3 regions of the Mesorhizobium sp. M8A.F.Ca.ET.207.01.1.1 genome follow, and region 2 is predicted to be linked to each of the others. Evidence: predicted binding sites of a transcription regulator. Region 2 holds the regulator's gene; each other region holds the start of a gene.

What was found. The regulator PhoB, encoded in region 2, activates phosphate uptake and scavenging genes when phosphate is short. The targets are predictions, from matches to a motif close to TGTCATNNANCTGTCAT.
Region 1: a site for PhoB is predicted at 2,061-2,077, ahead of EN850_RS10230 (DUF1045 domain-containing protein). Genes of this name have one in related genera too.
Region 3: a site for PhoB is predicted at 3,363-3,379, ahead of EN850_RS09120 (PhoX family phosphatase). Genes of this name have one in related genera too.

What each region holds. Positions count from the first base shown of each region.
Region 1 covers NZ_SRUS01000003.1:316,381-326,306, forward strand. The annotation lists gene iolE (myo-inosose-2 dehydratase) at 1-549, shown strand, start outside; gene EN850_RS10215 (DUF3329 domain-containing protein) at 614-847, shown strand; gene iolB (5-deoxy-glucuronate isomerase) at 1,152-1,964, shown strand; gene EN850_RS10230 (DUF1045 domain-containing protein) at 2,117-2,824, shown strand; gene EN850_RS10235 (alpha-D-ribose 1-methylphosphonate 5-triphosphate diphosphatase) at 2,856-3,995, shown strand; gene phnN (phosphonate metabolism protein/1,5-bisphosphokinase (PRPP-forming) PhnN) at 3,992-4,621, shown strand; gene EN850_RS10245 (COG4280 domain-containing protein) at 4,756-5,511, shown strand; gene EN850_RS10250 (hypothetical protein) at 5,508-5,723, shown strand; gene EN850_RS10255 (transporter substrate-binding domain-containing protein) at 6,017-6,820, shown strand; gene EN850_RS10260 (amino acid ABC transporter permease) at 6,890-7,555, shown strand; gene EN850_RS10265 (amino acid ABC transporter permease) at 7,659-8,351, shown strand; gene EN850_RS10270 (SMP-30/gluconolactonase/LRE family protein) at 8,361-9,242, opposite strand; gene EN850_RS10275 (ABC transporter permease) at 9,255-9,926, opposite strand, start outside.
Region 2 covers NZ_SRUS01000009.1:80,837-90,762, forward strand. The annotation lists gene EN850_RS24770 (ROK family protein) at 211-1,455, shown strand; gene phoB (phosphate regulon transcriptional regulator PhoB) at 1,721-2,410, opposite strand; gene phoU (phosphate signaling complex protein PhoU) at 2,429-3,136, opposite strand; gene pstB (phosphate ABC transporter ATP-binding protein PstB) at 3,162-3,965, opposite strand; gene pstA (phosphate ABC transporter permease PstA) at 3,962-4,813, opposite strand; gene pstC (phosphate ABC transporter permease subunit PstC) at 4,817-5,800, opposite strand; gene pstS (phosphate ABC transporter substrate-binding protein PstS) at 5,867-6,922, opposite strand; gene EN850_RS24805 (PAS domain-containing protein) at 7,448-9,926, opposite strand, start outside.
Region 3 covers NZ_SRUS01000003.1:90,492-100,417, reverse strand. The annotation lists gene EN850_RS09140 (hypothetical protein) at 1-268, opposite strand, end outside; gene EN850_RS09135 (sensor histidine kinase) at 436-1,827, shown strand; gene EN850_RS09130 (response regulator transcription factor) at 1,824-2,486, shown strand; gene EN850_RS36305 (hypothetical protein) at 2,700-3,164, opposite strand; gene EN850_RS09120 (PhoX family phosphatase) at 3,441-5,444, shown strand; gene EN850_RS09115 (hypothetical protein) at 5,575-5,799, shown strand; gene EN850_RS09110 (NAD(P)/FAD-dependent oxidoreductase) at 5,791-6,975, opposite strand; gene EN850_RS09105 (phosphatidylglycerol lysyltransferase domain-containing protein) at 7,419-8,456, shown strand; gene EN850_RS09100 (ABC transporter permease) at 8,536-9,315, opposite strand; gene EN850_RS09095 (ABC transporter ATP-binding protein) at 9,312-9,926, opposite strand, start outside.

The sequences.
Region 1 (9,926 bases), on a different contig from region 2:
CTTTCGGGCGACGAAATGAAGGCCTACGCGCGGCGCCTGACGGAATTCGGCGAATGGTGCGCCGAGCAAGGCATGCCGCTTTCCTACCACCACCACATGGCGGCGGTAGTCGAGACCGAGCCGGAACTCGACGCCTTCATGCGCCATTCCGGCGAAGGAATCCCGCTGCTGCTCGATGCCGGCCATCTGGCGTTTGCCGGCGGCGATGTGCTGCGCGCCATCGACAACCACCACAAGCGCATCAGCCATGTCCATGTGAAGGATGTGCGCATGGATGTGATTGACAAGCTCGACCGTGGGAAGCAGTCCTTCCTCGACGCCGTGGCGCTCGGCGCCTTCACCGTGCCGGGCGACGGCTCGCTCGATTTCGGCGCCATCGTGCAGCGCTTCGCCGACCACGGCTATGAAGGCTGGTTCGTGGTCGAAGCCGAGCAGGACCCCAGGAAGAACCCGCCGCTCAAGATGGCGCAGGTCGGCTACAAGGAGCTGATGCGGGTGATGACCGCTGCCGGCTACACGGTCGAGACGCAGGGCTTCCCGAATGCCTGAAGGCTGGATTGGTCGCCACGGGTGGCTTATCTGAGAACTGGTCCAGCAACTCTCGGATGGCGCGATGAAAGATTATGAACACCCGTTCTTCCGGCCGCTCTGGCGGCGCATCGCCGTCGTCGCGGTCTGCGTCATCTGGTTGATCATCGAGTTCGCCAGCGGCACGCCGTTCTGGGGCGTGATTGCGCTGGGCTTCGCCGGCTATGCCGTTTGGCAGTTTTTTTATCTGTACAAGCCCGTGGAGGAGGCGAAGGCGACGCCTGAGGAACCCAAGGTCGGCATCGAACCCAAGGAATGATGGAAGAAGTTCCAGTGGATTGGATACGTGCGTAACGGATCGCATACGTTGGTGATTGGCCGAAACGCTCCTCGCTTCGTCATCCTAGGGCAGAGCAAGGAGCGCAGCGACGCGGCGCAGACCCTAGGATCCATGCCGTTGGATTGAAGCGTTGCGACGGTGCAGAATTCCGCTCCGCTCCGCTGCGGGGTCACGGAATGGATCCTAGGGTCTCCGCGACGGAGCTTCGCTCCTGCTACGCCCTAGGATGACGAAGTTGGGAGGCTTCGGCCGATCTCGAAGATTTGCGATAGGAGAGACAAAAATGTCGAAACTGCTCGTCAAAGCCGACAAGGGCAATGGCCGCGTCGCGCATGTCACGCCGCAAGGCGCTGGCTGGACCTATGTCGGTTTCGATCTGCATCGGCTGAAGCCCGGCCAGAGCGCCTCGGGACAGTCGGACGACCGCGAAGTCTGCCTGGTCTTCGTGACCGGCAAGGGTACGGCAAAAGCCGGCGGCAAGGATCTCGGCCTGCTCGGCGAGCGCATGTCGCCTTTCGAGGGCAAGCCGTGGTCGGTCTACGTGCCGCAGGGATCGGACTGGTCGGTGACGGCCGATACCGAGCTGGAACTCGCGGTATGCTCGGCGCCCGGCCTTGGCGGCGGCTTGCCGGTCCGGGTGATCGGGCCGGACGATCTCGGCCAGGAGGTGCGCGGCAAGGGCACCAACACGCGCTACGTCACCAACATCCTGCCTGAGGGGCAGCCGGCCGACTCGCTGCTGGTGGTCGAGGTCATCACGCCCGGCGGCCACACGTCGAGCTACCCGCCGCACAAGCACGACCAGGACAATCTGCCCGCTGAATCCTATCTCGAGGAAACCTACTACCACCGCCTCAACCCGCCGCAGGGTTTTGCCTTCCAGCGCGTCTATACCGACGCCGACAAGGATGGCCGGCGCGCGCTGGACGAAGCCATGGCGATCGAGGACGGCGATGTCGTGCTGGTGCCCAAGGGCTATCACCCTTGTGCCGCCTGCCATGGCTATGACCTCTATTACCTCAATGTGATGGCCGGGCCGAAGCGGACGTGGAAATTCCACAACGCGCCCGAGCACGAATGGTTGATGAAGGCCTGACCGTTATGCGTTTCCGGTTGAATTTGTTGGTCCAGTTGGGAAAAATCGTCGGCTAACGACCCTGAGGGTCGATTTGCCTTCGAAAACCCTTCAAAGCTTCGTCAATCCGTCATGGAAATCACCTATGGCAACGTTTCTGACGAGGACTTCCCATGCGTTATGCCATCTATTTCACCCCCAGGCAGGACGAGCTGCTGGCGCGTATCGCCGCCAACTGGCTGGGCCGCGACCCGTTCGGTGCCGCGACCGGCCCGGTTGAGGCCGTGGCCGACCTGTCGGCGGCGGAGGTGGCCTTCCACACCGCTTCGGCGCGCCGCTATGGCTTTCACGCCACGCTGAAAGCGCCCTTCCGCCTGGCCGCCACCGAGACCGAGGCTTCGCTGCGCGCGGCGCTAGACCATTTTGCCGAAACAACGCCGGTTGTGACGATCCCGCGTCTGGTCGTCAGCCAGATCGACAGCTTCTTCGCGCTGGTGCCGGATGGTCCGCTGCCTCCGCTCAACCGCTTCGCCGACGACGTCGTGCGCGATTTCGACCGGTTTCGCGCGCCGTTGAGCGAGGCCGAGATCGAGCGGCGCAGCCCGGATTTGCTGAAGCCTGCCGAGTTTCGCAATCTCTGCCAGTGGGGCTATCCCTATGTTTTCGAGACCTTCCGCTTCCACATGACCCTGTCGGGCCGGGCCGGGCCACAGGAAAGCCCTCGCCTGCGCGCGGCGATCGACGGCCTTTTCGCCGATGTGTTGCGCCAGCCCGTGCTGGTGGATGCGCTGACATTGTTTGTCGAACTCGAACCCGGTGCGCCGTTCATGGTGCTGTCCCAGCACGCGCTTGGACGCCGCCCGGCCAGAAAAACCGCCTGACAGGCGCCGGAAGAAGCAAGGACCAGCCGCAATGACCGCCGAAACTGTTCTTTCCAACGCCCGCATCGTTCTTGCCGACGAGATCGTCGAAGGCTCGCTGGTGTTGCGCGACGGCTTTATCGCCGGCATCGATGCCGGCGCGGCCCGGACCGGCGAGAACATGGGCGGCGACTTCATCATTCCAGGACTGGTCGAACTCCACACCGACCATCTCGAGGGCCACTATGCGCCACGGCCGAAAGTGCGCTGGAACCCGATCGCCGCGGTGCTTGCCCATGACGCGCAGGTGGCGACCGCCGGCATCACCACCGTGCTCGATGCGCTCCGCGTCGGCATGGACGAGGACGCCGACCTAACATCGGACGACATCCGCAAGCTGGCCAATGCGATCGAGGACAGTGTCCAGCAGGAGCGGCTGCGGGCAGACCATTTCATCCATCTGCGCTGCGAAGTCTCGGCACCGGACTGCCTGAGGGCCTTCGCCAATTTCGAGACAGACGACAGGGTGAAACTGGCGTCGCTGATGGATCATGCGCCCGGCCAGCGCCAGTTCGTCAACCTTGAAACCTACGCCTACTACTACCAGCGCAAGCTGAAGCTCTCGGATCAGGATTTCAAGAAATTTTGCGAGAAGCGGATGGGCGAGTCGGCACTCAATTCAGGACCGAACCGCGTCTTCATCGCCGCCGCCTGCCAGGAGCGCGGCATCGTGCTCGCCAGCCATGACGACGCCACGTCGGCTCATGTCGACGAGGCCATCGAGCAGGGCGTGAGGGTCGCCGAGTTCCCGACCACAGAGGAAGCGGCGCGGGCCTCGAAGGCCGCCGGGCTCGGCGTGCTGATGGGCGCGCCCAATGTCATGCGCGGCGCCTCGCATTCGGGCAATGTTTCGGCACGCACCCTGGCCAGTGACGGCCTGCTTGACATCCTGTCGTCCGACTACATCCCCTTCAGCCTGATCCAGTCGGCCTTCTTCCTCGGCGACATGGTCGAAGGCATTTCGCTGCCGCAGGCCGTCGCCATGGTCTCGAAGAACCCGGCGCAGGCCGTAGGCCTTGACGACCGCGGGATCATCGAACAGGGACGCCGCGCCGATCTGGTGCGGGTGCGCGTCGACGATCATGTTCCGGTCGTGCGCACCGTGTGGCGGCAGGGATGCCGGGTGGCATGATGGTGTCGGCCTTGATCGAGCGCGAACTGTCCGCCGAAACCTTTCCGATCCGTCATGGCGTCTTTGTTGCCGTCGTAGGCCCTAGCGGTGCCGGCAAGGACACGGTGATCGGTTACGCCAAGGCGCTTTTCGCCGACGAGACGCAGCTGGAGTTCGTTCGCCGCGTCATCACCAGGCCGAGCGATGCGGCGAGCGAGGATCACGACACGCTGGCCGACGCCGCCTTCGCCGAGGCCGAGGCCGATGGCGCCTTCGCCATCTCCTGGGAAGCGCATGGCCTGCGCTACGGCCTGCCCGCCGATGTCGACTGGTCCGTTTCCAATGGCCACGTCGCCGTTGCCAACGTATCGCGCGCGGTCATCCCCACCTTGCGCGAACGCTATGCCAATCTGGCGATCGTCGAGATCACCGCTTCGCCCCAGGTGCTGGCCGAGCGGCTGGCGATGCGCGGCCGCGAGTCGCGCGGCGAAGTGCTGGCACGGCTGGCGCGCAGCGCCAGTGTGACCTTGTCCGGCCCTGGCGTCACCTCGATCGACAACAGCGGTCCGCGCGAGGTGGCCGGTGAGCGCTTCGCCGAGCTGCTACGCAAGGCAATGGCCTTCTCCGACATGTCGGGGCTGATCTGATCGAGGCCAGTTTCACCCGTCTGCTTGCGCTGCCGCCGGAACGCTTTGGGCTGCTGGCCGCGTAGGGTGATTCTGGACTACGATCCGGGAATTCGCCCCCAGGGAATCAGGGTCGAGCAAGACAGGAAGCCTTGATGCAGACACTGACACCCATCCTCTCGACAGTCACGGCGGCATTTCTCGCCTCCCTGGTCGAGGTCGTCGAAGCCTTCACCATTGTGCTCGCGGTCGGGGTGACACGCAGCTGGCGTCCGGCCTTGACGGGTGCTGCGCTGGCTCTGGCAGTGCTGGCAACCCTGGTGCTGGCGTTCGGGCCGCTGCTGGCGCTTGTCCCCATCAACACGCTGCAGTTCATCGTCGGGGTGCTGCTAATCCTGTTCGGCATGCGCTGGCTGCGAAAAGCCATCCTGCGCAGCGTCGGCGTCATCGCCCTGCATGACGAAGAGGCGGCCTTCGCCAAGGAAACCGCCGCGCTGCACCGGCAGGCTGACGATCGGCGCGCCGACTACCTCGCCGGGCTGGCCTCGTTCAAGGCGGTGCTGCTCGAGGGGGTGGAGGTGGTGTTCATCGTCATCGCTGTCGGCGCCGCGCATGGGCAGACATTTTACGCGAGCATGGGCGCGTTGGCCGCCTTCGTCCTGGTGATGCTTGCCGGTCTCGCTGTCCACCGGCCGCTGGCGCGCGTGCCGGAAAACGCCCTCAAATTCGTGGTCGGCCTGATGCTGACCAGCTTCGGCATCTTCTGGACCGGCGAGGGCATCGGCGCCGACTGGCCGGGCGCCGATCTTGCTCTGCTCGCCATCTTCGCCATCGTCGCGCTGGCATCCTTCGCCATGGTGCGCTGGCTGCGCGGCACCAATCCCACAGCCGCCGGAGGGCTCGCCCGATGAACGTCCTTCGCCTTGTCGCCAGGGAATTCTTCGGCATGTTCGTCGATGACGGCAGTCTGGCGCTGCTGGCGCTGGTCCTGGTGGCCGCGGTTACCGCGGGGGTGAAGCTGCTCGCATTGCCGCCGCTGCTCGGCGGCGCCCTCCTGCTCGTCGGCTGCCTTGCCATCCTTTTGCAAAGCGTTCGCCGCGCCGCACGCCACGCTCACCGGTAGCGGACAGCCTTCAGCGGCGCCACGGGGATCATCATCGTCTTGCCCCGGCACCCTTGACTCACGTCCAAAATGAAAAATATGGTACCGGTATCAAATGCGAAGCCCCCTAGCGGAACGCGCATGGACAGACAAATAATATTATAATAGCATACCATTATAACTCGCAGAGGAGCCGCTGACTCTCCGGTTTGCAAGGGATGTCCGCGAGCGAGCTGTTTCAAATCGTCGGGTGGCCAGGCGCCCCGCACCGTCGATATCGACACGAGGCGCCAGAAAATGCATGGGAGGAAAACATGCGGACTTTCCTGAGGGACGCGATGCTAGCCGGCATCGTGCTGGCGCTGTCGGCGCTGCTGCCGTCGATCGCTTCGGCACAGTCGGTCGATGAGATCATTTCGCGCGGCAAGCTGGTCGTTGCCATCGACACAACCACGCCGCCCTACGGCTTTCTCGACGCCAATCTGAAACCGACCGGCTTCGACATCGAGGTCGCCAACAAGATGGGCGAGGCGCTGGGCGTGCCTATGGAATTCGTCACCGTCACCTCGCCGGGCCGGATTCCGGCTTTGCTGACCAAGCAGGTCGATGCGGTGATCTCGATCTTCTCGATCACGCCGGCGCGCGCCATCCAGATCGACTATTCGATTCCCTATGCCGGCCAGTCGGCGGTGGTGATCGCGCCGAAGAGCACCTCGATCAAGGGCGTTGCCGACCTCGTCGGCAAGAAGGTTGGCCTGACGCGCGGCACCGGCGAGGACGGATTGCTGACCAAGGCCGCCGAAGCCAATCCGGGCATCGAGATCCTGCGCTTCGACGACTATTCCTCGCTGCTGCAGGCGATGGTGTCGGGCCAGATCGACGCCATGGGCGGCGGTGATTACGGCGAAATCTACCTGAAGAAAGCCGGGAACGGCGACGCCTTCGAGCAGAAATACGTGCTGAAGACCTTCTACTTCGGCATCGGCGTCGCCAAGGGCAACGACAATCTGCGCCAGTGGATCAACACCTGGCTGTTCACCATGAAGGCGGACGGCACGCTGGATGCATTGTCGATGAAGTATCGCAACCAGCCACTGCCGGTGCTGCCGGTCTTCTGATCGCGTCATTCCACGGCGGGACCGCGCATGGCAGCAGCCCCGCTTTCTCGACCTCGTGACGGAATGCCCATGCAAACCGCCCTGCAATTCGGCCAGATCCTGGTGCATCTCGATCTGTTGCTGCGCGGCCTGGAGAAGTCCATCCAGCTGGCGGCGCTGTCGATCCTGTTCGGCACCGCCATCGGTGTCCTTGGCGCCGTCGGACGCAGTTTTGGCCCACGCTTCCTGTCGTGGCTCATCGCTGCCTATGTCGAGATGATCCGCAACACGCCGCTCTTGATCCAGCTTTATTTCGTCTTCTTCTCGCTGCCGCTGTTCGGCTTCAAACTGTCGAGCAACACGGCGGCGGTCGTGGCGCTGTCGATCCATCTCGGCGCCTACGCCACCGAGATCCTGCGCGCCGGAATCGAGGCCATCCCCGAAGGGCAGATCGAAGCGGCCAAGTCGCTCGGCCTCAGCCGCTACCGCATCATCCGCCATGTCGTTCTGGTGCCGGCGGCGCGCGCCGTCTACCCATCGCTGTCGGCGCAGTTCATCCTGCAGATCATGGGCACCTCGATCGTCGGCGCCATCGCCGCGGAAGAACTGACGGCGGTGGCCAACAACCTCGTCATGCAGACCTTCCGCAGCTTCGAGGTCTATATCGTCATCGCCATCATCTATTTCGTGCTGGTGCAGGCGGCCAGCCTGTTCTTTGCCGGCATCGGCAAGCTCATGTTCCGCTGGAAGGTCTGAGCATGATCCCGAAAAGTGGAATCCGGTTTTCGGAGGAGATCATGCTCAAGCAAGAAGATAGAGCCGCATCCCGATTCCATCGGGATGGAACAGGCTCTAGATCATGAGCCTGCGCGATTTTGGCCCCAACGAACTGATGTTCCTGCTTCTGGCAACGCGTTGGACAATCCTTCTGGCGCTGATCGCCTTTGCCGGCGGCGGCCTGATCGGCCTCGTGGTGGCGGCGATCCGGGTGGCGCCGGCGCGGCCGCTGCGCTGGCTGGCCGCGGGCTACATCCAGTTCTTCATGGGCACGCCGATCCTGATCCAGCTATTCATGGCCTATTACGGTTCTTCGTTCCTTGGCTACCGGCCGGACCCCTGGGTGGCGGCGGCCGTGACCTTCTCGCTCAATGGCGGTGCTTTTTTCGGCGAAATCTTTCGCGGCGCCATCGAGGCAATTCCAAAGGGACAATGGGAGGCGTCAACGGCGCTCGGCTTCCGCTTTGTCAGGACGCTGCGGCTGGTGATCATCCCGCAGGCGGTGCGGCTGATGCTGCCGCCGACCGTCGGCTTCATGGTGCAGATCGTCAAGACGACATCGATCGCCTCGCTGATCGGCCTGACCGAGCTTGCGCGGGCCGCCACGCAGGTCAACACTGTGACCTTCCAGCCGGTGATGGTGTTCGGTACGGTGTCGCTGATCTACTTCGCGCTGTGCTGGCCGCTGTCGCTCTACGCAGGCTACCTCGAGCGTCGTTTCGCTACCGGAATGACTCGCAGGACCGAGACGCCGCTGGTCATGTCGGCAGTCTGAGCGAAGCCGTCAGCCCTTGAACGCCGGCAAGGTCAGGCCCTTGACGCCGACGTCGAGCGCGAACAGACCGCCCGGATTCTTCTGGCGCACGAAATGGCTGGCCGGGCGCTTGAGGACGGCAGAGGTGACGTAGAGGATGTCGAGGTCCTTGCCGCCGAACTCGCAACAGGTCGGCAGGTCGGTCGGCAGAACCACTGTTTCCATCAGCTCGCCATCGGGATCGTAGCGGCAGACCTTGCTGGTCACAGGGATGGTCACCCAGTAGCAGCCCTCGGCATCGACCGTGGCGCCGTCGGCGACGCCGCCTGTTGCCGTCATGTCGATGAAGGTGCGGCGGTTCTCGATGTCGCCGGTGGCGGGGTCGAAATCATAGGCCCAGACCGCGCCGGCATGGCTGTCGGAGAAGTACATGGTCTTCGAGTCCGGGCTCCAGGCCAGCCCGTTCGAGCAGCCGATGCCGTCGATCACCTTGTGCACGGAGAGATCGGGATCGAGCCGGTAGAGCGCGCCGATGAATTCGATCGGCTGTCCCGCCACCTCGAACATCGAGCCCGACCAGAAGCGGCCCTGGCGGTCCGGCTTGCCGTCGTTGAAGCGGGTCTTCGGCATATGTGCTTCCGGATCGACGATCGCCTCGAATTGGCCGGTTGCCGGATCGAAGAAATGAAAGCCATTGGTCATGGTCAGCACCAGGCCGCCCTTCTCGCGCAGGCCAAGGCAGCCGAGATATTCCGGTGTTTCGAAGACCTCGTCCTTGCCGGTCGCGGGGTCGTAGCGATGGATCAGCTTCTTCCAGATGTCGATCCACCAGAGCACGCCGGCCCTGGGGTCCCAGAGCGTGCCTTCACCAAGCTCGGCCCTGGCATCGACGACACAAGTGATCTCGACCATTCTTCCCTCCGTTCAGCCCCTGCGCAGCCTGCCGCCGAGGCCGGCAAAGGCCTCGCTGCCGATCGAGACCGTGAGCAGGATCACCGCGCCATAGACGACAAGCAGGGCGCCGCTCGACAGGTTGAGCGCCGGCAAAAGACCAGTGAGGATGGTCAGCACCATGGCGCCGGCGACGGTGCCGAGATAGTGGCCGCTGCCGCCGAGGATCGAGGCGCCGCCAATGGCGACCGCGGCGATCGAGGTGAACAGATAGGCATCACCCATGCCGAGATAGGCCTGGCCGGAATAGCCGGTCAAAAGCATGCCGGCGAAGGCGGCGGCAAGGCCCGAAATCACATAGGTCAGGATGGTGGTGCGTGCCGTCGGCACGCCTGAGAATTCGGCCACGGTGGCGCTGGTGCCGAGCGCATAGAGGTGACGGCCAAAGGCCGCCTTGGAGAGCAGCACGGTCGCCACCAGCGTCAGGGCGAGCCAGATCAGCGCGATGACCGGAAAGCCGGCTATGCGGCCGACCGACAGGAACTGGATCAGCGCCGGCGCCGAGGCGGTCGGCGAGCCGCCGGTCAGCACCAGGATCAGGCCTTGCAGGATGACGTTGGTGGCCAGCGTCATGATGATCGGCGGTACGCCGAACCGGGCGACGCCGACACCATTGATCAGCCCGATGAAGGCGCCGCCGGCGAG
Region 2 (9,926 bases):
AAAGGCTCTATTTTTTCGAGCCTCGAAAAAACACTGGTCCATCACCGGAACACTGTCAACATCGATTCTGATGGATTTTGAGGTGCCGGAAATTTTTTTTCGAGCCTCGCAATAAATAAATGACAGCACCGGCCGCTTCTGCCAGTGTTTGACCCTGTTGCCGGAGGTATTCGAGGGGGATCAAGAACCGCGGCAACCGGGAGGGAAAGCATGTCGGTGGGAATCCGCCACGACGATCTGCGCCGGCGCAACCGCGCAATGGTGATTGCAGCCGTGCGCCGGGATGGTCAGCCCTCGCGCACCGAGATCGCCGCCACCACTGGCCTCAGCCACTCGACCATATCGGCGATATCCGCCGACCTGATCGGCGAAGGTATCCTGACCGAAGGCAAGCCGAACGAGGCCGGCTCACTCAAACGCGGCCGGCCGCAGGTTGGCCTCGGCCTCAACCCCGAGGCCGCGGCTGTGATGACCGTGGTGCTGTCGCTGAATTTCCTATCCGTCGCCGTCATCGATTATGCCGGCCAGGTGGTCGCCGAGGAGCAGCGCCGGCTGGACACGCTGACCATGTCGCGCGAGGCGCTGATCGGCGAATGCACGGCAATAGTGCGCCGCCGCATCGAGGACCCCGATCTCGATGTCCGCAGTGTTGCCCGCATCGCGCTGGCGATCCAGGGCATCACCGACACCGAGGCGCGTGCCATGCTGTGGTCGCCGATCACGCCGCAGACGGACATTGCCTTCGCCGACATACTCGAAGCCGAATTCGGCATCCCCGCCACCATGGAGAACGACTGCAACATGATGGCGGTGGCGTTGCGCTGGCGCGACCCTCAACGCTACCGCGACGACTTCATCGCCATCCTGCTCTCGCACGGCATCGGCATGGGCCTGGTGCTCAAGGGCGAACTGTTCACCGGCACCCATTCATCGGGCGGCGAATTCGGCCACATGATCCATCGCCCGGGCGGCGCGCTCTGCCGTTGCGGGCGGCGCGGCTGCGTCGAGGCCTATGCCGGCAACTATGCCATCTGGCGTAATGCCAGGCAGCTTGGCGAGGACGCCGAACCGGTCGCCGATGTCAGCGACGCGCAGATGCGGACACTCGCCGCGACGGCAAGGGAGAAAGACGGACCGGAGCGCGAAGCGTATCGCAAGGCGGGCGAGGCGCTGGGCTATGGGCTGGGCAGCCTGTTCGCGCTGATCGACCCGGCGCCGGTCGCCATGGTCGGTGTCAGTGCCGCCGCCTTCGACCTGATCGAGCCGGCCTTGCGCGAGGCCATCGCCCAGACCGCCGGCGGCCAGCATTCGGAATCGATTTCCTTCGACACCGAGCCGAACGAACTGCCGCTCATCCGCGAAGGCTGCGCCATGCGCGCCTTGACCTTCGTCGACCAGGAGATTTTCGCGCCGGGCGTGCAGGCGAGAGGCAGTGCTGGGAAGAGCGTCGCCTGAGCGAACGCTCCGGTGAATCACCACCAATGCTGGAGGTTGGCCGAGCGCCCTCAAGGTCGTCATCCCTGGGCGGAGCAGCCGCGAAGCGGCGTCGCGGAGACCCTGGGATCCATGCCGTGACCTCGATCGTAGAGTGCAACGGCGCAGAATTCTGCACTGCGGCGACGCGTCGAGGTCCCGGCACGGATCCTCGGGTCTGCGCCGCGTCGCTTCGCTCCTTGCTCCGCTCGTGGATGACGAAGTCAGGGGCGTAGCCGCCCTCGACCTAGTCTTCCCTGATCGCGTAGCCCGCCCCGCGGATGGTGCGGATGACGTCGGGCATGCGGCCATTGTTGACCGCCTTGCGCAGCCGGCCGACATGCACGTCCACCGTGCGCTCGTCGATATAGATCGTCTCGCCCCAGACATTGTCGAGCAACTGGCTGCGCGAGAACACCCGGCCGGGATGGCGCATCATGAATTCGAGCAGCCGGAACTCGGTCGGTCCGAGCCGGATTTCGCTCTTCTTGCGATAGACCCGGTGCGATTCACGGTCGAGCACGATGTCGCCGACCTTGAGCACGCTGGACAGCACTTCCGGCTTGGCGCGACGCAGCAGCGCCTTGACCCGGGCCATGAATTCCGGCGTCGAGAACGGCTTGACCAGATAGTCGTCGGCGCCGGTCGAAAGGCCACGCACGCGGTCGCTCTCCTCACCGCGCGCCGTCAGCATGATGATCGGCAACCTCTCGGTCTCGGGCCGCATTCGCAGGCGCCGACAGAGTTCGATGCCGGAAACAGCCGGCACCATCCAGTCGAGCACCAGGAGGTCGGGCACATTCTCCTGGAGGCGGATCTCGGCTTCGTCGCCGCGCGGCACCACCTCGACCTGGTAGCCTTCCGATTCCAGATTGTAGCGGAGGAGCACGCCGAGCGGCTCCTCGTCCTCCACCACCATGATGCGTGGCGCGATCATTGGCAGATCATCCTATCGTCAAGCCGCCGGCGCCGACATCGCCGTCTCGTCCTGCTTCGGACGATTGGCGGGCAGTTGCGTTCCGGTCAGCACATAATACGCATTCTCGGCGATGTTGGTCACATGGTCGCCGATGCGCTCGAGATTCTTGGCGCAGAACAAGAGATGCGTGCAAGCCGTGATGTTGCGCGGATCCTCCATCATGTAGGTCAGCAGTTCGCGGAACACCGAGGTGTATTTGACGTCGATGCGTTCGTCGTCATTCCTGAGCTTGGCGAGGGCGGCGGCATCGCCGGCCGCATATTCCTCGACCACGCCCTGCACCTGGATCAGCACCAGCTGCGCCATGGAATCGATCGAGTGCGACAGGTCGCGCGGCGTGGCGGTGAGGCCGACGGAACCGACACGCTTGGCGATGTTCTTGGCAAGGTCGCCGATGCGCTCGAGGTCGCCCGCCATGCGGATCGAGCCGACGACATGACGCAGATCGTCGGCCATCGGCTGGCGCTTGGCGATCAGGGTGATGGCGCGGTCGTCGAGTTCGCGCTGGCGCGCATCCATGATGGCGTCGTCGGAGACGACGCGCTGTGCCAGCGCGTTGTCGGAATTCAGCAGAGCCTTGGTGGCGCCGCCGACCATCGTGCCGGCGAGATCGCCCATGTCGCTGATCAGCCTGCTGATCTGTCCGAGATCCTCATCGAAGGCTGCGACTGTGTGTTCGGCCATGATCCTGGTCCTCGTATGCGTGATATCAGCCGAAGCGGCCGGTGATGTAGTCCTGCGTGCGCTTCTCGCGAGGCGACGTGAAGATCTTCTCGGTCTTGTCGAATTCGACCAGTTCGCCCAGATACATGAACGCCGTCTGGCGCGACACGCGCGCCGCCTGCTGCATGTTGTGGGTGACGATGACGATCGTGTAGTCGGCCTGCAGCTCGTCGATCAGTTCCTCGATCTTGGCGGTCGACAGCGGATCGAGCGCCGAGGCTGGTTCGTCGAGCAGGATGACTTCCGGCTTCACCGCCACGGTGCGGGCGATGCAAAGACGCTGCTGCTGGCCGCCCGACAGGCTGAGGCCGCTGGCGTTGAGCTTGTCCTTGACCTCGGTCCACAATGCCGCGCGCTTCAGCGCCTGTTCGACACGGCCGTCCATCTCGGACTTGCTGATCTTCTCGTAGAGACGGACGCCGAAAGCGATGTTCTCGTAGATCGACATCGGGAACGGCGTCGGCTTCTGGAACACCATGCCGATCTTGGTGCGCAGGAGATTGAGATCCTGCGAGCGGTCGAGGATGTTCTGGCCGTCGAGCAGCACCTGGCCGTCGGCGCTCTGCTTCGGGTAGAGCTCGTAGATGCGGTTGAAGACGCGCAGCAGCGTCGACTTCCCGCAGCCCGACGGGCCGATGAAGGCGGTGACGCTGCGCTCGGGCAGCGACAGGCTGATATCCTTCAACGCCTTCGACTGGCCGTAGTAGAAGTTGAGGTTCTTGACCTCGATCTTGGCCTTATCCACGGCCACTTCGGGCGTGTTCAACTCGGTGGACAACATCGGTTTCATCTGTCCTCTCTGCGTCCGGTAAGGCTGCGGGCGAAAATGCTCAGGCCGAGAACCGTCAGGGTGATTATGAGTGCGCCGGTCCATGCCAGTTGCTGCCATTCCTCATAGGGGCTGAGAGCGAACTGGAAGATGGTGACAGGCAGGCTGGCCATCGGCGCGTTGAGATTGCTCGACCAGAACTGGTTGTTGAGCGCGGTGAAGAGCAGCGGCGCCGTCTCGCCGGAGATGCGGGCGATGGCGAGCAATATGCCGGTGACGATGCCGGAGAGCGCGGCGCGGTAAGCGACAGATTTGATGACCACCCAGCGCGGCGCGCCGATCGCGGTGCCGGCTTCACGCAGCGCGTTCGGCACCAGGTTGAGCATGTCCTCGGTGGTGCGCACCACGACCGGAATGACCAGGATGGCCAGCGCAACGGCGCCGGCAATGGCGGAGAAATGTCCCATCGGCCGCACCATCAGCTCGTAGACGAACAGGCCGATGATGATCGATGGCGCCGACAACAGGATATCGTTGATGAAGCGCACGATGGTGGTGAGCTTGGAGAAGCGGCCGTATTCGGCCATGTAGGTACCGGCGAGCACGCCGATCGGCGTGCCGACGATCACGGCGATGATCGTCATCACCACGCTGCCGTAGATGGCATTGAGCAGGCCGCCGGCGTCGCCGGGCGGAGGCGTCATTTCGGTGAACACGGCCAGCGAGACGCCGGACAGGCCCTTGTAGAGCAGCGCGCCGAGGATAAGCGCCAGCCAGGCGAGGCCAATGCCGGCGGCGACGACGCACAGCGTCATCATCACGCCATTCTTGCGCTTGCGGCTTTGGTGAAGCGATGCGGCTGTCGACATCGGTCAGGCTCCCGTACGGGCGTCGATGCGCATCAGCATGTAGCGTGCGATGGCAAGGATGAGGAAGGTGATGACGAACAGGATCAGGCCGAGCGCCACCAGCGAGGAGGTGTAGAGATCGCCAACGGCTTCGGTGAATTCGTTGGCGATGGTTGCCGAGATCGTCGTGGCGGGCGCGAACAGCGAAGTCGAGATGCGGTGCGCGTTGCCGATGACGAAAGTGACGGCCATCGTTTCGCCGAGCGCACGGCCAAGGGCGAGCATGACGCCGCCCATGATACCGATCCGGGTATAGGGAATGACCACGCGCCGCGTCACTTCCCAGGTCGTGCAACCGATGCCGTAGGCCGACTCTTTCAGCACCGACGGCACCGTGTCGAACACGTCCTTGGTGATCGAGGTGATGAAAGGCAGGATCATGATGGCGAGGATCATCGCCGAGGTGAGCAGGCCGATACCATAGGGCGGGCCGGCAAACAGATTGTTGAGCCCGGGAACACCATGGAACAGCCAGATGATAAAGGGTTGCACCGTCGTCTGCAGGAACGGTGCCAGCACGAACAGGCCCCAGATGCCGTAGATGATCGAGGGGATGCCGGCGAGCAGTTCGACCGCCATGCCAATCGGGCGCCGCAATGCGCGCGGGCAAAGTTCGGTGAGAAAGATCGCGATGCCAATGCCGAGCGGCACGGCAATCAGGATGGCGATGGCGGATGTGATGATGGTGCCGTAGATGGGCGCCAGCGCACCGAATTTCTCGGTCACCGGGTTCCAGCTTTCCGTGGTCAGAAAGGAAAAGCCGAAGGTCGAGAGCGCTTGCCAGGAACCGGCAAACAACGAGATGGCGACGCCGCCAAGCAGGACCAGAACCAGGATCGCGGCGGCACGGGTCGCCGCATGGAAGATCGTGTCCGTCAGCGCGAAACGTTTGACGATGGCATCGCGCGAGCCCTTGATGGCTGGCAAGGCTTCCTGGACAGCACTCATGTCAAGCTCGGCTCTTTGTGTTGAGAAAAAGGAGCGCCGCGTAAAGCGGCGCTCCTTCGGGTGATGTTACTCGCCAGCGTAGACCGGCTTGCCGCCGGCCTGGATGTCGGCCTTCCACGAAGCCTTGATCAGGTCGACGACGCTGTCGGGGATCGACACGTAGTCGAGCGCCTTGGCGGTTTCCTTGCCGTCCTTGTAGGCCCAGGCAAAGAACTTCAGCGCTTCGCCGGTGGCGGCGGCATCGTCCGGAGCCTTGTGGATCAGCACCCAGGTCGAGGCGGCGATCGGCCAGGTGGCGTCGCCGGGCTCGTTGGTGATGATGACGTTGAAGTTCTTGGCAGTCTTGAAGTCGGCATTCGAAGCGGCGGCGCCGAAGGATTCGAGCGACGGCTCGACGACCTTGCCGGCTGCATTCAGCATCTTGGAGTAGGACAGCTTGTTCTGCTTGGCATAGGCATATTCGACGTAGCCGATGCCGCCGTCGGTCTGCTTGACGGTGTTGGCAACGCCTTCGCTGCCCTTGGCGCCGACGCCGGTCGGCCATTCGACGGCCGTGTCCGAACCAACCTTGTCCTTCCAGTCGGGCGAGAGCTTCACGAGGTAGTCGGTGAAGTTGAAGGTGGTGCCCGAGCCGTCCGAACGATGCACGACGGCGATCGCGGTCGACGGCAGGGTGAGCGAGGGGTTCAGCGCCTTGATCGCGGCGTCATCCCAGGTGGTGATGGCGCCGAGATAGATCTGGGCCAGCGTCTTGCCGTCGAGGACGAGTTCGCCCGGCTTGATGCCCGTGAGGTTGACGATCGGCACGATGCCGCCCATCACCATCGGGAACTGCACGAGGCCGTTCTTTTCCAGATCGGCGTCGGACATCGGCTTGTCGGTGGCGCCGAAGGTCACGGTCTTGGCGATGACCTGCTTGATGCCGCCGCCCGAGCCGATCGACTGATAGTTGAGGCCGATGCCGGTGTCCTTCTTGTAGGTGTCGGCCCATTTGGCGAACACCGGATAGATGAAGGTCGAGCCGGCGCCGGAAAGGTCAGCTGCCATTGCTGCGGAAAGGGTGAGGGTGGACGCCGCAGCCATTGCAATCGCAACGGCCGCCGAGCGGATGAAATGTCTCATGTGGCCTGCTCCTGTTCGGAAGATGGTCTCTCGGCGCCATTTCCTCCGGCGCCCGCTGAGGCCAATAGCCTTCGATTATAACAGTCGCATGACAGTTTCGTGTCAGCCCGGTAACGCGTCGCCCGCACCGGGAAAGGCGCTGATGCCCGGCGCTCGCGGCCCGGTCCGGGTTTACCGCCGGAATCAGGGGCTTGAGCCGACCGGCGGCTGGAATCACCCGGGATTCGACCGAGCTTTCCCACGTGAATAAAATCCGGACGGGAGCGCGTTGCTCGCAGCCAGAGCGTGTCATGGCCGGGCCATCGCCAAAAACAGGTCCGTTGGGGTAGGTGACGCTGTTTCTTGCAGGCGGTCGCTGCTCCCGCCCGTAACCGAGAAGAGCGGAATTCGATTTTGCTATTGTTCCGGCTGGAGACGGTCTTTGATATGGCGCGATCGCACCATAGTCACTGCACGCAGGGGTAGCGGCAAATCCCCTGCTGATTCCCTGCCTCGCCGGATCCTGAAATCGGGGCGACGCGGGTGCTATCCCGCGTTGCGATGGACCTGACGGCCGGCGCCGACCCAGCGCTCGACCTTCTCGAGCAAGGCCCTTGGGCTGATAGGCTTGGGCAGATAGTCGTCCATGCCCGCCTCCATGCAGCGTTCGCGGTCGCCCTTGAGCGCATGCGCGGTGACGCCGACGATCGGCACATGCGTGCCGGTTTCCTGCTCCAGCAGGCGGATCGCGGCCGTCGCTTCGAGACCGCTCATCTCAGGCATCGAGACATCCATCAGGATCATGCACGGATTGAGCGTGCGGAAAGCGTCGAGCGCCTTGCGGCCATTGCCGACGATCTCGAAACCATAGCCGGTCTCGCCGAGGATCTGGGTGAAGACCATCTGGTTCACCTCATTGTCCTCGGCCACGAGGATATCCAGCCTATGCCCGCCGACCGGGGCAGGCGGCCTGGGACGAACCGGTGGCGGCTGCAGCTGCGCGCGCTGCTCGGCTACCGCCAGAGACGACCGCAGGGCAACCTCGAGCACCTCGCCCGCTGGCGGCTGAACGGCGTGGCCGCTGGTGGTGTGGCGATGGCGCTGGATGGTCGCGACCAGCGTCTCCAGGAGCGCCGAGGAGCGTGCCGGCTTGATCAATTGCGCGTCGATGCCAAGATCGCGGTAGCTGGTGTTGGCAAGCGACTGGTCGACCGAGGTCAGCATGATGATCGGCGTGTCCGCGAGGCCCTCGGTATTGCGCACGATGCGCGCCATTTCGGCGCCGGTCATCTCGGGCATCTGGTAGTCGAGCACCACGCAGTCGACCGCCACGCCATAAGCTGCCGCGGCGATCAGCACCTTGAGGCCTTCGGCGCCGCTTTCGGCAGCGCAGGAATCGAACGTCCAAGAGGTCATCTGCTCGGTCAGGATGGCGCGGTTGACGGCATTATCGTCGACGATCAGCACGCGTGCGCCGGTCACGTCCACCGGCGTGATGCGCTGCCCGTTCTGCTGCCCGGCCCCGGGCAGCGTCACCGTGAACCAGAAGGTCGATCCCTTGCCCTCGGCGCTCTCGACGCCGATGTCGCCGCCCATCAGGTCGACCAGCCGCGAGGTAATGGCAAGGCCAAGGCCGGTGCCTTCGTGGCGCCTCGTCGACGACGTGTCGACCTGGCTGAATTTCTCGAACACCAGTTTCAGCTTTTCCTCGGGGATGCCGATGCCGGTGTCGGTGACCGAGATCGTCAGCCTGGTTCCCGTCGGAACCCGTTCTCCGGTCACGTCGACCAGCACATGGCCTTCATCGGTGAACTTCACCGCGTTGCCGAGCAGGTTGGTGACGATTTGCCGGATGCGGCCGACATCGCCGATGAACAGCCTTTCGAGCCGCGGCTCGATACGCACGATGAGCTCGAGGTCCTTTTCCTTGGCCCGCGTCGACACCAGCGTCGCCACGTCCTCGATCGCCTCGGCGAGATTGAAGGGCGCCGGATCGAGCACCAGCTGGCCGGCATCGATCTTGGAGAAATCCAGGATGTCGTTGATGATGGTCAGGAGCGCGTTGCCCGATTTGACGATGATGTCGGTGAACGTCTTCTGCTTCAGATCGAGATTGGATTTGGCCAGGAGTTCAGCCATGCCCAGCACGCCATTCATCGGCGTGCGGATTTCGTGGCTCATATTGGCGAGGAATTCCGACTTGGCGCGGTCGGCGAGCACGGCGCGCTGGCGTGCCTCGCTGAGCTCCGCTTCGCGTTGCTTGAGCTCCGTAATGTCGGTAGTGGAACCGATCAGGTAGAGCGAACCGTCGGAGGCGATCATTGCGCCCTTGCGGGCGAACTGATGCCTGACGCTGCCGTCGGGAAGGCGAACCGTCTCCTGGATCTCCTGGGTCTCGCCGGTACGCAGCACGGCGAGATCGCTGGCCACGAAGGCCTCGCCATCCGGCCCGAATATCTCGACGTCGGTCTTGCCGATCGCCTCCTGCTTGCTGAAGCCGGTGAGGTCGCACCAGCCCTTGTTGACATAGAATTGCCGGAGGTCGGAGCGCTTGGCGTAGATCGACACCGGTACGTTGTCGATAAGGCTGCGGAACACCTCGTTCTCGCGCATGCTCTCTTCCAGGGCTTGCTCGCGTGCCTTGACGTCGGTGATATCGGTGCTGGAGCCCACGAGATGCACCGATCCGTCGGTGGCCACAAGGCGGCTCTTGCGCGTCATCAACTGCCGCACCGTACCGTCACGATGGGTAACGGGCTCCTCGACCTCGCGCACATTGCCGTTCGTCACGACATCGGTGTCGTCGTGGCTGAAGCCCTCCGCTTCCTCGCCGCTGAACAGCTGGCGGTCGGTCCGGCCGATGACATCGTCCTTGGTGAGACCGGTTAGCGCGCACCACGCCTTGTTGACGAATTCGATGCTCAGGTCCTGCGCCTTGATGAAGGCGGCCACCGGCAACTCGTCCATGACGTGGCGGAAGAGATCGATCTGGCGCATCGAGTCACGAAGCGCCGCCTCGCGGCTC
Region 3 (9,926 bases), on a different contig from region 2:
CCTGCAGCGCGTTGACGCGCTCGCCGAAGAACACCAGCGCCACGACATTGACCGAGACCAGCTGGATGACCGCCGAAAGGCTGAACGACACCGACATGCCGAACTCGCGGATCAGCCGCAGCATGATCAGATTGCCCAGCGAATAGAGCGCCAGCGTCAGCAGGATCTTGCCCAGGCTCGGCGCCAGTCCCCATTGCTTGGCGGCGGTCGCCGCCAGCAGGAAGATCACCGTTGAAAAACCCAGCTGCAGCAATCCCGAAAAACTCAACGTCCGTCCCCCTCGAAGTGGCTTTCGCCTGATATCGCGGACCTTGTTTCCGAAGCGCGCCGAGACGTCAAGCGAGGTCGTTGCAACGAAGGTCTTGGCAACGGCGAGACTGAAGCTCAATGTGCTGGAATCGCCCAGCATATCGATAGAAGGGCGGTCAGGGGACCATGATTCGTATTCTTCAGAACTTGGCGCGGCGCTGGAGCGAGCTTTCCCTTGCCCTGCAATTCGTCGTTGCCGGCGGCTTTGGGCTGCTGGTCGTCATGCTGATCGTGGGGACTTGGGTGACGACGCAGATCCGGGACGGCGTCATTCGCAATTCGGCCGCCACGACGGCGCTTTATGTCGACAGTGTGATTGCGCCGCTGCTGCCCGACCTGCGCAAGAGCGAGGAGCTCAGCGAATCCGTCAAACAGGCGCTCGACGAGACACTCGGCCAGGGCGCGCTCGGCAAACGCCTGGCGTCGTTCAGGCTCTGGCGCCGCGACGGCACGGTGCTCTACGCGAAGGACGCGGATTTGATCGGCCGCCGCTTCGAGCTGAACAAAAATCTGCGTTCCGCCTTCCAGGGTAGCGTCATGGCCCAGTTCGATACGTTCGACGAGGACGAAGAGAAGGAGCGGGCCGCGGGTGTGCCGTTGCTCGAAATCTACAATCCGGTGCGCGAACCCTGGTCCGGCGACGTGGTCGCCGTCACCGAATTCTACGAGCTCGCCGGCGATTTCAAGGCCACCCTGGCTTCCGCCCTGCTGTCGAGCTGGCTGATCGTGGCTGGCACCACCTTGACGGCATTCCTGCTTCTGTCGGGCATCGTCCTGCGCGCCAGCCGCACCATCGACGACCAGCGCGGGGCGCTGCGCCGCCAGGTGTCGGAACTGCAGGGCCTGGTGACGCAGAACAGCGCCTTGCGGCAGCGCGTGCAGCGGGCATCCCGCCGCGCCACGGCGCTCAACGAACGATACCTGCGCCGGATCGGCGCCGACCTGCATGACGGCCCTGCCCAGCTGGTGGCCCTGGCGGCGCTGCGCATGGACAGCCCGGTGTTTACCGGCGACGGCCATGGCAGCGAAGGCCGCTCGACCGAGGTCGCCATGATTCGCAAGACGCTGGAGGACGCGATGCGCGAGATACGCGGCATCTGCACCGGCCTGGTGCTGCCGCAGATAGAAACGGCGGCGGCGGCGGACGTGTTGCGGCTGGCCGTCGAGGAGCATGAGCGCCGGACGGGCACGTCGGTGACGCTTACGCTGCCCAAACATTTGCCCGAGCCCGGCGCTTCTGAAAAGATCAGCATCTATCGCTTCGTGCAGGAGGGGCTGAACAATGCCTACCGCCACGGGCGGGGCAAGGATCAGGCGGTGCGTGCGGGAATGAAAAATGGCCGGCTTTTCGTCGAAGTGTCGGATGGCGGGCCGGGCTTCGATCCGGCCCGGGCCGAAGGGTTGGGGCTGGCCGGCCTCAGGGAGCGGGTTGAAAGCATTGGCGGACAGTTCGAAACCCTGACGGGGCCGAAGGGCACGAAATTGATGATCCGTCTTTCGGTCGAGGAGCAAGCATGATGGGCGCCATCCGCATCGCCATTGTCGACGACCATCCTCTCTTCCGCGAGGGTGTGACACGCAGCCTTTCGGAGATCGGAGGCTTCGAGGTGGTCGGAGAAGGGGCTACCGCGCAGGACGCGGAACGCATCGCCTCGACCGTGCAGCCCGACATATTGCTGCTCGACATTTCCATGCCCGGCGGCGGCCTGGCCGCGGTTGCAAGCATCCTTGCGGACCATCCCACCCAGAAGATCGTCATGCTGACCGTTTCGGAGGCCAATGCCGACGTGACCAAGGCCCTGAACGCGGGGGTGCATGGCTATATCCTCAAAGGAGTCGGATCGCGCTCGCTTGCCGATATCCTGCGCAACGTGGCGGCTGGCGAAAGCTATCTTTCGCCGATGTTGTCGGCCCGGCTGCTTTCCGATGTGCAGTCCCTGCAGCCCACCAACGGCGTGGCGGACCGGCTGCGGCAACTCACCGGCCGACAGACCGAAATCCTGCGGCTGGTGGCGGAAGGACTGAGCAACAAGGAAGTTGCCTTGCGCCTGGCGCTGCAGGAGAAGACCGTCAAGCACCACATGACGGGGGTGCTGTCGAAACTCAGCGTGCGGAACCGCACCGAGGCTGCCCTCATGATGCGCGAGTTTCGTGACCGCGAGAGGGACTTCTCATAAAGCGGTTTAGCGAAGCTACGCGCTTCTCCCGGGAAAACCGCTACGCACTTTTCATGGAATTGCTCCAAGTCATCGCAGCATTGGAACACAGCGCGAAAACGAGGTCACCTCCGCCGGGGGGCGGCGGAGGTGACGTGTGAAGCTGGTCGTTGCCTGTTGACCAGCTTCACAAGGCCTATATTTCAGAAGGCCGGGATTTCAGAAGGCCAGGATTCAAAGGGCCTTGAGACGGCTGACGTCGGCCGGTGTGGCCGGGCGGTCGATGATCGTGCGGTCGAGCGCATCCTTCATCCTGAAACGGCCGTTCTCGATCTTTTCCGTTAAGCCGTCGGGGTGGTGAACCGTAATCTTGTTGCCGTCCACGTCGACCTCGTCGCCAGTGGTGGCGTTGACATGGCTGCTCTTCCCGCCCTGGCCCTTGCCGGACCCCGAATTTCCGCCACCGTTGTCAGCGCCATTTCCGTTGCCGTTTCCATTGTTGCCGCCGCCGTTGCCGTTTCCATTGCTGCCGCCGCCACCGCCACCACCACCGCCGCCACCCTTGGCGAGCGCGGTCGCGGCCTCGATTCCAGGCACGAAGCCATGAAAGGCAATTCCATAGGGAGCGATGGTCAGCGCCAGAAGCGCAGCCGATCCGAAAGCCAGCCGGCAACAACGGGCCGTTATCGATCCGTGCATCCCTGAACTCCGTCGATTGAGCCGGTGCACCCACCCCAACGTTGCAGTGCAACCAACATCGCCGAAACACGTGGTGACCGGAAGCGACCTCCGACCGTTGCGTTTGTCTCCCAGGACCTTTGCAGGCGCAAGACTGGACTAAAGTCCGAGGTCCGGCGTGAAAAATGGTGTCGTGAGGCCGCGGCAGCGCCGATACCTTGTCACGAAAATGTGATCAGCCGACTGTAAGGCGGTCGATCAGGCAACAAGCTCCAGCCAATCCAGCCAGAGGCTCTCATGACCGAACATTGCTCCCCCGACGCCCGATTCCGCACCAGCCTGCTCGAGGAAAACGAAGGCCCGGCCAACAATCCCAGCGAAAACCGCACGATGGGCGAGATCATCGCCGCGCGGTTTTCGCGCCGGGGCTTCCTCAAGGGTTCGCTTGCCGTCTCGGCGATCGCCGCCACCGTCAGCCCGCTGGCGATGATCGCCGCCGACGATGCCCGCGCCGCGGAAAGCTCGGCCTTCAAGTTCGACGAGTTGGAGGCCGGCATCGACGACAAGCACCATGTCGCGCCGGGCTACGACGCCGATGTGTTGCTTCGCTGGGGCGATCCGCTGTTTGCCGATTCGCCGGAATTCGATCCGACCAAGCAGTCGGCACAAGCCCAGGCCAGGCAGTTCGGCTACAACAACGACTATGTCGGCTACATCGCGATCGATGGCTCGGCGGAACATGGCCTGCTGGTGGTCAACCACGAATACACCAACCCGCATCTGATGTTCCCGGGCATCGTCAAGATCGTCGAGAAGGACGGCAAGAAGGCGGCCGAGGTGGCGCCGCTCTCGAAGGAGCAGGTCGATGTCGAGATGGCCGCGCATGGCGGCACCATCGTCGAGATCCGCAAGGACGGCGGCAAATGGCAGGTTGTGCGTGACGGCAAGCTCAACCGCCGCATTACCTCCAACACCGAGATGGCGCTGTCCGGCCCGGTCGCCGGCCATGACCGCGTCAAGACCAATGCCGATCCGTCCGGCACGAAAGTCTTCGGCACGATCAACAACTGCGCCGGCGGCGTCACGCCCTGGGGCACCTATGTGATGGCCGAGGAGAACATCCATGGCTATTTCTCCGGCGAGCTGCCGGAAGGCCACAAGGAAGCCGCCAACTACAAGCGCCTCGGCATCCCGGAAGGCGCCTATGAATGGGGCACGCATTACGACCGCTTCAACCTCGCCAAGGAACCGAACGAGCCCAACCGCTTCGGCTGGATCGTCGAAGTCGATGTCAACGACCCGAATTCGGTGCCGCGCAAGCGCACCGCCATGGGCCGCTTCAAGCATGAGGGCGCCGAATCGATCGTCGCCAAGGACGGCCGCGTCGTCTTCTATCTCGGCGACGACGAGCGCTTCGACTATGTCTACAAATTCGTCACCAAGGGCATGTTCAATGCCGGCGACCGCGCAGCCAACAAGGACCTGCTCGACGACGGCACGCTGCATGTCGCCAAATTCGCCGAGGACGGCTCGGTCGAATGGATGCCGATCGTGTTCGGCCAGGGTCCGCTGACGGCGGAAAACGGCCTTGCCGGCCAGGCCGACGTGCTGATCGAGACGCGCCGCGCCGCCGACCTGCTTGGCGCCACCAAGATGGACCGGCCCGAAGACATCCAGCCCAATGCCGGCAACGGCAAGGTCTATGTCATGCTGACCAACAATTCCAAGCGCAAGGCCGATCAGGCCGACGCCGCCAACCCGCGCGCCGGGAATGCCTTCGGCCACATCATCGAGATCGTCGAGGACGGCGGCGATTTCGCCGCCACAAAGGGCAAGTGGGAAGTGCTGCTGAAATGCGGCGACCCGTCGGTGGCCGATGTCGGCGCCACCTTCTCCACCGCGACGACGGCCAATGGCTGGTTCGGCATGCCCGACAATTGCGCGATCGATTCGGCCGGGCGCCTGTGGGTCGCCACCGACGGCCAGGGCCCGAAGGCCACCGGCCGCACCGATGGCCTATGGGCGGTGGACACGGAAGGATCGGCGCGGGCGACCTCGAAACTGTTCTTCCGGGTGCCGATCGGCGCCGAGATGTGCGGCCCGCTGTTTACGCCGGACGATCAGACCGCCTTCGTCGCCGTCCAGCATCCGGGCGACGGCGGCGAGGACTGGGACGCGTTTGGCCGGCCCTCCTACTATGAGGACCCGTCGACCCGCTGGCCCGATTTCAACCCCGACATGCCGGTGCGGCCGGCGGTCGTGGCGATCACCAAGCAGGGCGGCGGCAAGATCGGCGTCTGACAGCGAGACAAAACGAGAGGGGCTTCGGCGATCCGCGGCCCCTCTTTTTTGCGCGGCATTGCATTCAAGCCTCGGGAAAGATTGGTAATTTACACATGGCGCCCTAAATCGCGATCAGGAGATCATCGCCATGCCCAAGTCGATCTACGACCGTGGCCTGCTCAAACCTGACGAAGTGGCCACGTTGCAACGTGTCTTCGATGAGGCCTGCCGCCGACGGCAAGCGCATCCCGAATCCACGGAGGCGCGTGAATTGGCGCTCACCTTGCTTGCCCTCTACAATGCCGGCATGGTCGACGAGGAGATGCTGACCGAGGCCGTCGGTTTCCGGCGGCTGGAGCCGAAATCAGCGTGAGGTGCCCGGCTGGCCGGGACCGGCGATGCGCCTGGCTATCGCCTTGGCCAATATGCCGGCATTGGCGAAGCAGCCGCGGATGCTCGGCCGCATGCCGGTGAACCACAGGCCCGGCAGTTTCGGATCGGCCTGGCCGCCGTTGAAGAGCGGAACGCCTTTCTCGTCGAGCACGCCGAGATTGCCGACCATGCGCTCCAGGCCGGTGCGGTAGCCCGTCGCGGCAATGACGATGTCGGGAGCGATCAGGCTGCCATTGGCCAGCATGACGCCATCGCGGGTGAACTCCCGTATCCCCGGCACCACCAGGATCCTGCCCGATTTGATGGCCTTGACGGCGCCATCATCGGCGGCGATCGCGGTGTAGTCCGAAGTCAGACGGCTGGCGCCGCCGGCAGGTGCCCGCGGCATGCCGAATTTGGTGAGATCGCCGAAAACCAGGCGCTGCGTCACCGCCATGACCGCATCGGCGACGCGCAGCGGCAAGCGCGCCATGAACGGCGAGAGGCGGTGCACGGCGATCTTGCCGATACGCTTGGGCAAGAGGGCGGGGCCGTTGCGGGCCGACAGCCAGATAGCGGCGGTATCGATGCCCGCCAGATGATTGAGGGCATCGAAGCCCGAATTGCCGGCGCCGACAACCAGCACCTTCTTGCCCGCATAGGTGTGGGCGTCGCCAAAATCGGCCGAATGGATGATCCGGCCCGCGAACGCTTCCATGCCCTTCCATTGCGGCGTGTAGGGCTCCCTGTCGCGGCCGGTTGCGACAACGACATGACGCGCCAGGCGCGAGCCGGCGCTGGTGCGCACGATCCAGTGGTCGCCCCCGGGGATGATGGCCTCGACGGAAATGCCAAACTCGACCGGCAAATGGTTCGCCTCATGGAAATCGTTCATATGGCGGATGACGACATCCCGGTGCGGAAAGGCGGGAGTACCCTTGGGATAGGTGAGGCCGGGCAGCGCCGAGAGATCGCGGTGGGTATTGAGGTGCAGCTGTTCGTGGCGCCGACGCCAGGGCTCGGCCAGCCGGCTTTCCTTCTCCAGGACCACCGTCGCCACGCCGGCCTTCATCAAGGCCCGCGCGACAGCCAGCCCCGCGGCGCCGGCGCCAATGACGATCGCCGGCTCGACAGCCAGCAACTGCTCCATCATCGTCCCGGGTGTCGTGTCAGCCATTCACACTCGAATCCCATTCGCCCTTGCGGCAACCCCGAAGGCACGCAGGCCGCTGTAACAGTTTGATCGCGCGCCGAGCCCGAACGGCAAATCGAAGCCGATTTTCAATGGGCCTGCGCCGAGCCGTGGTCTCGCCCCGGAGCATTCCGCCGCCGGGCGAAAACTACCGGATCGCGCAACCGCGGCCAAAACCACGACATGAAACGGTTGCCCGCTTCTGTCCGAATACATCCAGCCCTATATGGCATATCGGCGGCATCGGCGATAACCAGGTCGCGGCAAAGTGATTGATTCGAGGTCCGGGGGCTGGTGGACCTCTTCTGACGATGCAGGAATTCGAACCCGTAACCGACTCGGCTTCCCGCTAGAAATCAAGGCGCCACGGCGGTCTTGCGTGCCATTCAAGGCATGCGGCGCCGCAGACGGCACGCGGAATCTCGACCATGCCCTCCTTGCGGATCTATTTCGACAACATCCTCGAGGGCGCCTCGCCCAAGGTCGAGCGACTGGCGCTGACGCATGTCGAGCGGCTGGCGCTGGTGCGCCGCTATGGCGATTTCTCGCTCGCCTATTCCACCGCCGCGCAGCGCAAGCTTTCCTATTTTGGCGACGCCGACGGCTACATCGCCTTCGGCACCAAGATGAGGCATCATTTCGCGCTCGGCGATCCGGTGGCGGCGCCGGCGCAGCGGCCCGATTATATCAGACGCTTCGTCGAGCGTGCCGGCGGCCCATGGTTCGTGCAGATCGGCGAACAGACCGCCCAGGTCCTTGCCGGACTCGGCTACAAGGTCAACCGGCTGGGCATCGACACCCGCCTTGTCCTGCCCGACCATGATTTTTCCGGCAAGCGCAACGAGACCGTGCGCTATTCCGAGCGCTGGCTGCTGAAGAAAGGCTTTTCGTTCGAGGAGGACAAGCGCACGATCCATCTCGACGAGATCTCCCGGCTCTCCCAAAACTGGCGCGGCGACCGTATCGTCAAGCGCTGGGAGATGGGTTTTCTCAACCGTCCGTTTTACGAGCAGCTCGGCACCGACATGCGCCGTTTCGTCCTGCACGGTCCCGATGGCGACCTGGTCGCCCTGCTCGACTTCGATCCGCTGTTCGCCGACGGCAAGGTGATCGGCTACACCACCGCCTTCAAGCGCAAGCATATCGATGCCTCGCCGCATGCCGAGATCGGCCTGACCAAATTCGCCGTCGACCGCTTTCGCGAGGAAGGCGTTTCGGTGGTGACGCTCGGCCTGTCGCCGCTGGTCGATGTCGGCCCGAGCGGATTTGCCGAAAGCGAGTTCTGGCGCAACACCTTCCAGCGCGCCTACGACTCGCCCTGGATCAACCGCCGCAGGTTCAACCTGCAGGGACAGGCGGCATTCAAGCGCCGCTTCCATGGCGCCGAGGAGCCGGTCTATATCGCCTTTCGCGAGGGGGCCTACATCGAGATGCTGGGGCTGCTGCGGCTGGTCAAGGCCATCTGAGATCCGCCGATATTCAGGTGAGGCCGGCCTGCGCTGAATCTCACAAATCTCGGCTGCGGCTCAGGACGCCTTCAGCCGATCAGTTGCGCAGCCGGTAGCCGGTCCGGAAGATCCAGGCGACGATCGCGATGCAGGCGGCCAGGAACACCAGCGTCATGCCGAGACTGATGCCGACCGAGACGTCGGCCTTGCCGTAGAAACTCCAGCGAAAGCCGCTGATCAGGTAGACCACCGGATTGAACAGCGTAATCGTCTTCCAGATGCCTGGCAGCATGTGGATCGAATAGAAACTGCCGCCGAGGAAGGTCAGCGGGGTGACGATCAGCAGTGGCACCAACTGCAGCTGCTCGAAGCTTTTCGCCCAGATGCCGATGATGAAGCCGAACAGGCTGAAGGTGACCGCCGTCAGGATCAGGAAGGCGAGCATCCAGAACGGATGCTCGATCTGTAGCGGCACGAACAGCGAAGCCGTCGCCAGGATGATCAGGCCGAGGATGATCGACTTGGTCGCTGCCCCACCGACATAGGCAATGACGATCTCCAGATAGGAGACCGGAGCTGACAAAAGTTCGTAGATCGAGCCGACGAATTTCGGGAAATAGATGGCGAAGGAGGCGTTAGAGATCGACTGCGTCAAGAGCGACAGCATGATCAGTCCCGGCACGATGAAGGCGCCGTAGCTGATGCCGTCGATCTCGGTGATGCGCGAGCCAATGGCCGAGCCGAAGACGACGAAATAGAGCGATGTCGAGATGACCGGCGAGATGATGCTCTGCAGCACGGTGCGGAACGCACGCGCCATCTCGACCCGGTAGATCGCCCATACCGCGCGAAAATTAGGGGCCGCACGCAGGTTCATGGCTCTTGCCTCAGGAGATTGACGAAGATCTCTTCGAGCGAGCTGTTCTTGGTGTCGAGATCGCGGAACTGGATGCCGGCCGCCTCGAGATCCCTGATCAGCGAGGCGACGCCCGGCCGGTCGCTCTGGTTGTCATAGGTGTAGGTGAGTTGGGTGCCGTCCGGCGACAGTTCGAGCGCGTAGTGCGAGAGCCCATCGGGCACGCTGGCGAGCGGCGCGCGCAGCTCCGCCGTCATCTGCTTGCGGCCGAGCTTGCGCATCAGTTCGGCCTTGCCTTCGACCAGGATGATTTCGCCGCGGTTGATGACGCCGACGCGGTCGGCCATGGCCTCGGCTTCCTCGATATAGTGCGTGGTGAGGATGATGGTGACGCCGTCCTCGCGCAACCGGCGCACCATCTCCCACATGTCCTGGCGCAGCTCGACGTCGACGCCGGCGGTCGGCTCGTCGAGGAACAGGATGCGCGGCTCGTGCGACAGCGCCTTGGCGATCATCAACCGCCGCTTCATGCCGCCCGACAGGGTGATCGCCTTGGCGTCCTTCTTGTCCCAGAGCGACAGATCGCGCAGCACCTTCTCGACAAAGGCCGGATTGGCCGGCTTGCCGAACAG